DNA from 2 places in the Pantoea nemavictus genome. Region 1 is predicted to be linked to the other one. Evidence: predicted binding sites of a transcription regulator. Region 1 holds the regulator's gene; the other holds the start of a gene.
What was found. The regulator Fur, encoded in region 1, represses iron uptake genes when iron is present. The targets are predictions, from matches to a motif close to ATAATAATGAGAACNACTATCAA.
Positions count from the first base shown of each region.

Region 2: WH298_RS12225 (isochorismate synthase) is a predicted target of Fur. The motif match lies at 1,842-1,864, and genes of this name have one in related genera.

Region 1 covers NZ_JBBGZW010000001.1:3,360,586-3,364,371, reverse strand. Annotated here, with positions in the region: gene ybfF (esterase) at 1-34, shown strand, start outside; gene ybfE (LexA regulated protein) at 203-478, shown strand; gene fldA (flavodoxin FldA) at 616-1,146, shown strand; gene fur (ferric iron uptake transcriptional regulator) at 1,501-1,950, shown strand; gene WH298_RS15400 (hypothetical protein) at 2,011-2,406, opposite strand; gene glnS (glutamine--tRNA ligase) at 2,641-3,786, opposite strand, start outside.
Region 2 covers NZ_JBBGZW010000001.1:2,677,603-2,681,388, reverse strand. Annotated here, with positions in the region: gene entS (enterobactin transporter EntS) at 1-755, shown strand, start outside; gene fepB (Fe2+-enterobactin ABC transporter substrate-binding protein) at 750-1,715, opposite strand; gene WH298_RS12225 (isochorismate synthase) at 1,892-3,073, shown strand; gene WH298_RS12220 ((2,3-dihydroxybenzoyl)adenylate synthase) at 3,084-3,786, shown strand, end outside.

The DNA of each region.
Region 1 (3,786 bases):
GCTACGCGCGGTGCGTCGATTTTTTAACCTGTAAAAGCAAAAGCTTGCCGCGTGCGCTTTAGGGTTGGCGTCAAGGAAGGCGCTGGAGTATCATGTCGCGCTAAAAATTTGCCACGGATGATTTTTTCACCGTGGTCGGGCCGATAATGTTTTAATCGCGCAGCGCCTTTCCGCCGTTCGCGCCCACTCAGTTTTACAAACCATGGCAAAAGAACAGACAGACCGCACTACGCTTGATCTCTTTGCAGACGAGCGGCGTCCTGGTCGCCCGAAAACCAGCCCGCTGACGCGTGATGAACAATTACGCATCAACAAACGTAATCAGCTCAAGCGCGATAAAGTGCGTGGGCTGCGTCGTGTCGAGCTGAAGATGTCCAGCGAGGCGGTTGACGCGCTCAGCACGCTGGCCGACCAGCAAAACATCAGTCGCAGCGAATTGATTGAACAAATGCTGCTGGCACAGCTCAAACTGTCGTAACGCGCGAAGACCGCACGCTGGAACACAAAGTCACGGCTTTACAAGTTCCGCACTTTTTACCGGTCTGCTATTATTCGCATTACTGTGCAGTCAACTGACTTACTTTCACAATCAGGATCTAAGAGGTTACCTAACCCATGGCAATCGTAGGCATTTTCTTCGGCAGCGATACCGGCAACACTGAAAACATTGCAAAAATGATCCAGAAACAACTGGGTAAAGATGTCGCCGAAGTGCATGACATTGCTAAGAGCACCAAAGAAGATCTCGATGCGTTCGATATCCTGCTGCTGGGCATTCCAACCTGGTATTATGGTGAAGCGCAGTGTGACTGGGATGATTTCTTCCCGACGCTGGAAGAGATTGATTTCAATGGCAAGCTGGTAGCGCTGTTTGGTTGTGGCGATCAGGAAGATTACGCCGAATACTTCTGCGACGCGATGGGCACCATCCGCGACATCATTGAGCCGAATGGTGCAGTCATCGTCGGCCACTGGCCAACCGAAGGCTACCATTTTGAAGCATCTAAAGGTTTGGCCGATGATAAACACTTCCTCGGTCTGGCGATTGACGAAGACCGTCAACCCGAACTGACCAATGAGCGCGTTGAAACCTGGGTGAAGCAGATCTTCGATGAACTGCAGCTGAAAGAGATTATTGAAGCGTAATCCCCTGCTCTGCCCGATGTGCGCGCAAGTTCACATCGGGCAACGGAATTTCCTATAAAAATAATAGCTACGGTTTTTTAACTTTTCCCCGCAAATCTGTAGAATACCCGCAATGGTCATCCGCTTATTCCTCTGGCATTAGAATGAGGCTGAGTGAAATGGAATCCAAAACCCAAGCGTCTTGAAGGCGTTAGTGACATTATCCTTACTGCTTTTGGTGATTAAGGACGTTGCCTTGGTTTTCATTTCACTGCTTGAGTTCTATAATGAGACGCAAATGAGAATGCGCGTTGACCTAAACATTCAAGGCCCCTGCGCCGCAAGTGACTAGCAAAGTAACAGGACAATATCCGCATGACTGACAACAACTCCGCATTGAAGAAGGCTGGCCTGAAAGTCACGCTCCCCAGACTGAAAATTCTGGAAGTGCTTCAGGGACCCGGACCCGAGTCCCATCACGTCAGTGCGGAGGATTTGTATAAGCGCCTGATCGATATGGGCGAAGAGATTGGTCTGGCAACGGTATATCGCGTTCTTAACCAGTTTGACGACGCGGGCATCGTTACCCGTCATAATTTTGAAGGCGGTAAATCTGTCTTTGAACTGACCCAGCAACATCACCACGATCACCTGATTTGCCTCGATTGCGGCAAGGTTATCGAATTTAGCGATGAATCAATTGAAACGCGTCAGCGTGAAATTGCCACTCGCCATGGTATCAAACTCAGTAACCACAGCCTGTACTTGTACGGTCACTGTGCTCTGGGAGACTGCCGCGAAGACGACACGCTCCACGATAAGTAATTGAGTGTGCTATGCAGTATAAAAAAACCGGCGCTTGAGCCGGTTTTTTTATACCTGAAATCAGGCAACGATGGTTTCTTGCAGGTAACGCCAGCGCGGAATGCTGGTGCTGCAATCGAGAACCGCCAGTGAAATGCGGCTCTGATTGATGCCATTCATCATTTGTAATTCACGATATTGAATCGTCACCTCTTCGCTTTGCTGCGAGATAATGGCGTGCTCACTGGTCGCAATACGCATGCCTTCGCGTTGCCCATTCAATTGGCGAAACAGCGTTTCCATCTCATTAAGATCCAACTGTTTACCTTGCGGTGTCACCATTTTAAATTCGGGATGAAAGTGCGATAAAAACAGATCAATGCTGTCATCACTGCCTTCAACCTGATTGAAAATACGTTCGATAAGCTGATGTAATACAACCACACTGTGCTTGGCTTCCAGGGCAAGACTTGTCATTTTTTATCCTTTGATAACCCGCGGAGCAACGTTTGAGTGCGCATAGCCTACCTGAAAAAAAGTTTTTCACACTGGCAAATGGTTTAATTTTGCTAAAGTCAGAATAGTCGTAAATGAGGAATTAATCGCATCAACAGGAAGGCAGCATAAAAGATTGCAGGTGGCCAAATAGAGGCAATAAAAAAGGGCGATTGCTCGCCCTTTCATGATCTTATCGTGTTAGCGACAAAATAATTAATCGCCGATTTTCGCCCAGGTATCGCGCAATCCAACGGTGCGGTTAAACACCAATTTTGACGGCTGCGAATAAACGCTATCAGCACAGAAGTAGCCTTCACGTTCGAACTGATACGGTGCCATTGAATCGGCCTCGCGCAGACCAGGCTCAACGAAGCCCTGTTTAGTTTCGAGTGAGTTCGGGTTAATGGTGGTGAGGAAATCCTCAGCCGCGCCCGGATTTGGCACACTAAACAGACGATCATACAGGCGGAATTCCGCCGGCAACGCGTGAATTGCAGAAACCCAATGGATAACGCCTTTCACTTTACGCCCATCAGCAGGATCTTTGCTCAGCGTATCAACATCGCAAGTACAGTAGATACAGGTGATATTGCCTTCATCATCCTTCGCTACACGTTCAGCACGGATCACGTAAGCATTACGCAGACGCACTTCTTTACCCAGCACCAGACGCTTGTATTGTTTATTGGCTTCTTCGCGGAAGTCAGCGCGATCGATCCACACTTCACGGCTGAATGGCACTTCACGCGTACCCATCTCCGGTTTGTTAGGATGATTTGGCATGGTGATGATCTCTTCGTGACCCGCTGGCAGATTTTCAATCACCACCTTCAGGGGATCCATCACGGCCATCGCACGCGGCGCGTTTTCATTGAGATCGTCACGAATGCACGACTCCAGTGAAGCCATTTCTACGATATTGTCCTGCTTAGTAACGCCAATGCGGCGGCAGAACTCACGAATCGAAGCCGAGCTGTAACCACGACGACGCAAACCGGAAACGGTCAGCATGCGCGGATCGTCCCAGCCTTCCACAACTTTTTCGCTCACCAGCTGAGTCAGTTTACGCTTGGACATCACTGCGTATTCCAGATTCAGACGTGAAAACTCATACTGACGCGGGTGCACCGGAATGGTGATGTTATCCAGCACCCAATCGTACAGACGACGGTTATCCTGGAACTCCAGCGTGCAGAGAGAATGCGTAATACCTTCAATCGCATCAGAAATGCAGTGAGTGAAGTCGTACATTGGATAGATGCACCACTTGCTGCCAGTCTGATGGTGATCGGCAAACTTGATGCGATACAGCACGGGATCGCGCATCACGATAAAGCTGGATGCCATATCGATTTTGGC
Region 2 (3,786 bases), 680 kb from region 1:
CCGGTCTGGTGATTGCCCACGGCGGCGTGACCTGGAACTACGGACTCGCCGCGTTCGGCACGCTGCTTACCGTGCTAACCCTGTTAAAATTACCGAACTTGCCGCCTCCGCCGCAGCCGCGCGAACATCCGCTCAAATCCCTCGCCGCTGGCGTGCAGTTTCTCTTTGCCAGCCCGATTGTCGGCATGGTGGCGCTGATTGGTGCGCTGGTGACCTTAGCCAGCGCAGTGCGCGTGCTCTATCCCGCACTCGCGCCCCATTGGTCAGTGAGTGCTGACCAGCTGGGTTTGCTCTACGCCGCAGTGCCGCTCGGTGCGGCGGTGGGCGCCTTCACCAGCGGTAAACTCAAGCACGCTGCACGTCCGGGACAGCTGGTGCTCGGCAGCGCGATTGCGGCGTTTATCGCCCTTGGCTTGTTTAGCCTGATGCCGAATCTGCCGCTGGCGTTAGCTTGTCTGGTCGCCTTCGGCTACTTCAGCGCCATCAATAGCCTGATGCAGTACGCAATGATTCAGGCGCTAACGCCCGATCATTTGCTAGGCCGCATCAACGGATTATGGACGGCACAGAACGTCACCGGCGACGCGATAGGTGCGGCAGTGATTGGTGCGATGGGTTCATGGCTGCTGCCACCGCAGGCCGCCGCCGTGTTTGGCTTTGCGGCGGCGCTGCTGGGCATCGGGATGTGGTTGATGATGGGGCGTTTACGTCGTTACCATCCGCCAGCACCGGAGCTGGCGGAACAGGCATCATGATTTAACGAACAGTTTTTCCAAACGCGCCAGCAGATTGCTGGCGCTGTAGTAATCGAGACGGAACGAATCAACACCCAGCGCGTAAACCTGCTTGCCTTGTACTGCGGCGTTCTGTGCAAGGAACGGGTTGCCCAGCACCGACTGCGTGGTTTTATCGTCGGCGGCAAACAGCAGGAAGGTTTTACCCGTTAGGCCGCTGGCGACGTTTTCACCCGATAGCTGAACGATATCTTTACGCTGCCCCATGCTGTGGCTCTGCGCCACACTTGCTGGCGGCATCGCCAGGGTGAAACCCAGTTGTTCCAGCAGCTTGCCCTGCGCTGAGGCGGCGGTCCACAGGTTGACCGCGCGTCCTCCGCCGTTCCACACCATGGCGGAGACCGGCTGCGGTGGCAGCGTGATGGCTTTCTTCAGCGCCGCTTCGCGATCGTCAAAGGCTTTAACACGCTGTGCAGCCTGCGCGTCGTGGCCGGTGGCTTGGCCTAGCAGCGTAACCACATCCTGCCAGCTTTTGTCGTCATAGTTGACCACCAGCGTCGGCGCAATGGCAGAGAACTGGTCGGCGAGTTTGATGGCGGAATCATTGCCGGTGGCGCTGACGATAATCAGATCCGGCGCTTCTGCTGCCACTGCTTCGGCACTTGGCTCGCCGATGTACAGGCGTTTGAGCTGGTGCTGTTTGGCCACGTCGCTCCACTGACGGAAGAAACCCTGATCGTCGGCCAGGCGACTATTGGGGGCCGTGGCGCCCGAGGCGATGACCGGCGCATCAATCGCCAACAGCGATCCGGTCAGTGTCACGCTGGTGGAGACAATGCGCTGCGGCGCTTTGCTTAAGGTGAGCGGTCCGTTAGCGCCCTGAACGGTGCGCGGCCAGGCTTGTTCGGCGTGCGCGACGCTGGCGAACGTCTGGAAAACACACAATAGGGCAGCAATACCCCAAAAACCGCATTTATTCATAAGTTTTGGTCCACTTTTTAGCATATTGCCCTGATTGGCTTCGGCACCTGATTACGGTTAAACGCAGCTGAAATCCCGCGAATGGATTGACACTTTTGCCCAATCGACGTAGGTTACAGGCCCATAATAAAAATGATAATCATTCTTAATAATCTTATCATTTATAGGTGAAAATTATGGTGGAATCTTCCACGTTTGAAAATGCCTGGCTGAAGGATTATTCCGCGCTAAGCCGTGGTTTCCTGTTTACCTCGCCGTGGCGCAGTTTGGCAACGCAAGGATGCTATACCACTATTACCACGCCGGTACATGACGCCGCGTCGCTGCAGGGTGATTTCCAACAACAGCTGCGTCAGCACTTTGACGCCGCGAAAAAACAGGGCATCGCCAATCCGATTTTGGTCGGCGCGATTCCCTTCGATGTCAGCCAACCTGCGGCTTTGTTTATTCCCGAGTCTTATCAGACCTTTAATCGTGACGACCTGCAAAACGCACTGCCGCAAGGCATCAGCGATCTGCCTGAGGTGCGTCGCCGCACGCCGGTGCCGGACCACGATGTCTTTATCGATATGGTGGCAGATGCGGTAGCGGCCACGCAGCGCGGCGATCTCGATAAAGTGGTGCTGTCGCGCCTGATGGATATCGTCACTGAGCAGCCGGTGGATACTGGGGCGCTGATGCAGCGCGTGATTGCGCAGAACCCGAATAGCTACCATTTCCATCTGCCGCTGCCGCAAGGCGGTGCGCTGATCGGTGCCAGCCCGGAACTGATGCTGCGTAAACAGGGGCGCGATTTCAGCTCCTGCCCACTGGCGGGCTCTGCGCGGCGCAATCATGGCGATGCGCAGCAGGATCGCGCGGCCGGTAACACGCTGATGAATTCCAGCAAAGATCGCCATGAACACAAACTGGTGACCGACGCGATGCGTACCACGCTGCAGCCGCGCAGCCGTTTGCTCTCAGTACCGTCCACGCCTTCGCTGATCACCACCGCTACGCTGTGGCATCTGGCGACGCAAATCGACGGCGAAGTTCAGGACGAGCGCGAAAACGCCCTGTCGCTGGCCTGCCTGCTGCATCCAACGCCGGCGCTGAGCGGCTTTCCGCATCAACGTGCCCAACAGTTGATTCAGCAGCTGGAACCCTTTGATCGCCAACTGTTTGGCGGCATCGTCGGCTGGTGCGATAGCGAAGGCAATGGCGAATGGGTCGTCACCATCCGCTGCGGTACCGTGCATGGCACGCGTGTACGGCTGTTTGCCGGCGCGGGCATTGTGGCCGACTCCCAACCCGAATCAGAATGGCGCGAAACCGGCGTGAAGCTGGATACCATGTTGCGCGCCTTTGGACTGCAATAAAGGAAAGAGCATGAGCATTCCCTATACTCGCTGGCCGGACGATCTGGCCGCGCGCTACCGTGAAAAAGGCTACTGGCTGGATGTGCCGATGACCGATATTTTGGCGCGTCATCAGCACAACGATGCCATTGCGGTGATTGATGGCGATCGTCAAATCAGCTATCGCGAAATGGATGTGCTAAGCAGCAATCTGGCTGCCGCGCTGCAGCGGCGCGGCCTGCAGAATGGCGATACCGCGCTGGTGCAGCTCGGCAATGTGGCTGATTTTTATGTCACAGTATTCGCACTGTTTAAGCTCGGCGTAGCCTCAGTATTCGCCCTGTTCAGCCATCAGCGTACCGAACTCAGCGCCTATGCCGCGCAGATCGAACCTAAGCTGCTGATTGTCGATCGCACCCATGCACTGTTTGCTGACGACACCTTTATCAGCGCCCTGTGCGCCGCGCAGCCTTCGCTGCAGCAGGTGATTCTGCGTAATGACAACCAGCCGGAAAACACGCTGGAAGCGCTGATGGCGGAAGCCGCGGGTGATTTCGTCGCCACGCCAACCGCCGCCGATGAAGTCGCGTTTTTCCAGCTCTCCGGCGGCAGCACCGGTACACCGAAGCTGATTCCGCGCACCCACAACGACTATTACTACAGCATCCGCGCCAGTGATGAGATCTGTGAGGTAACCGCCGATACGCGCTATCTCATCGCCCTGCCCGCCCCGC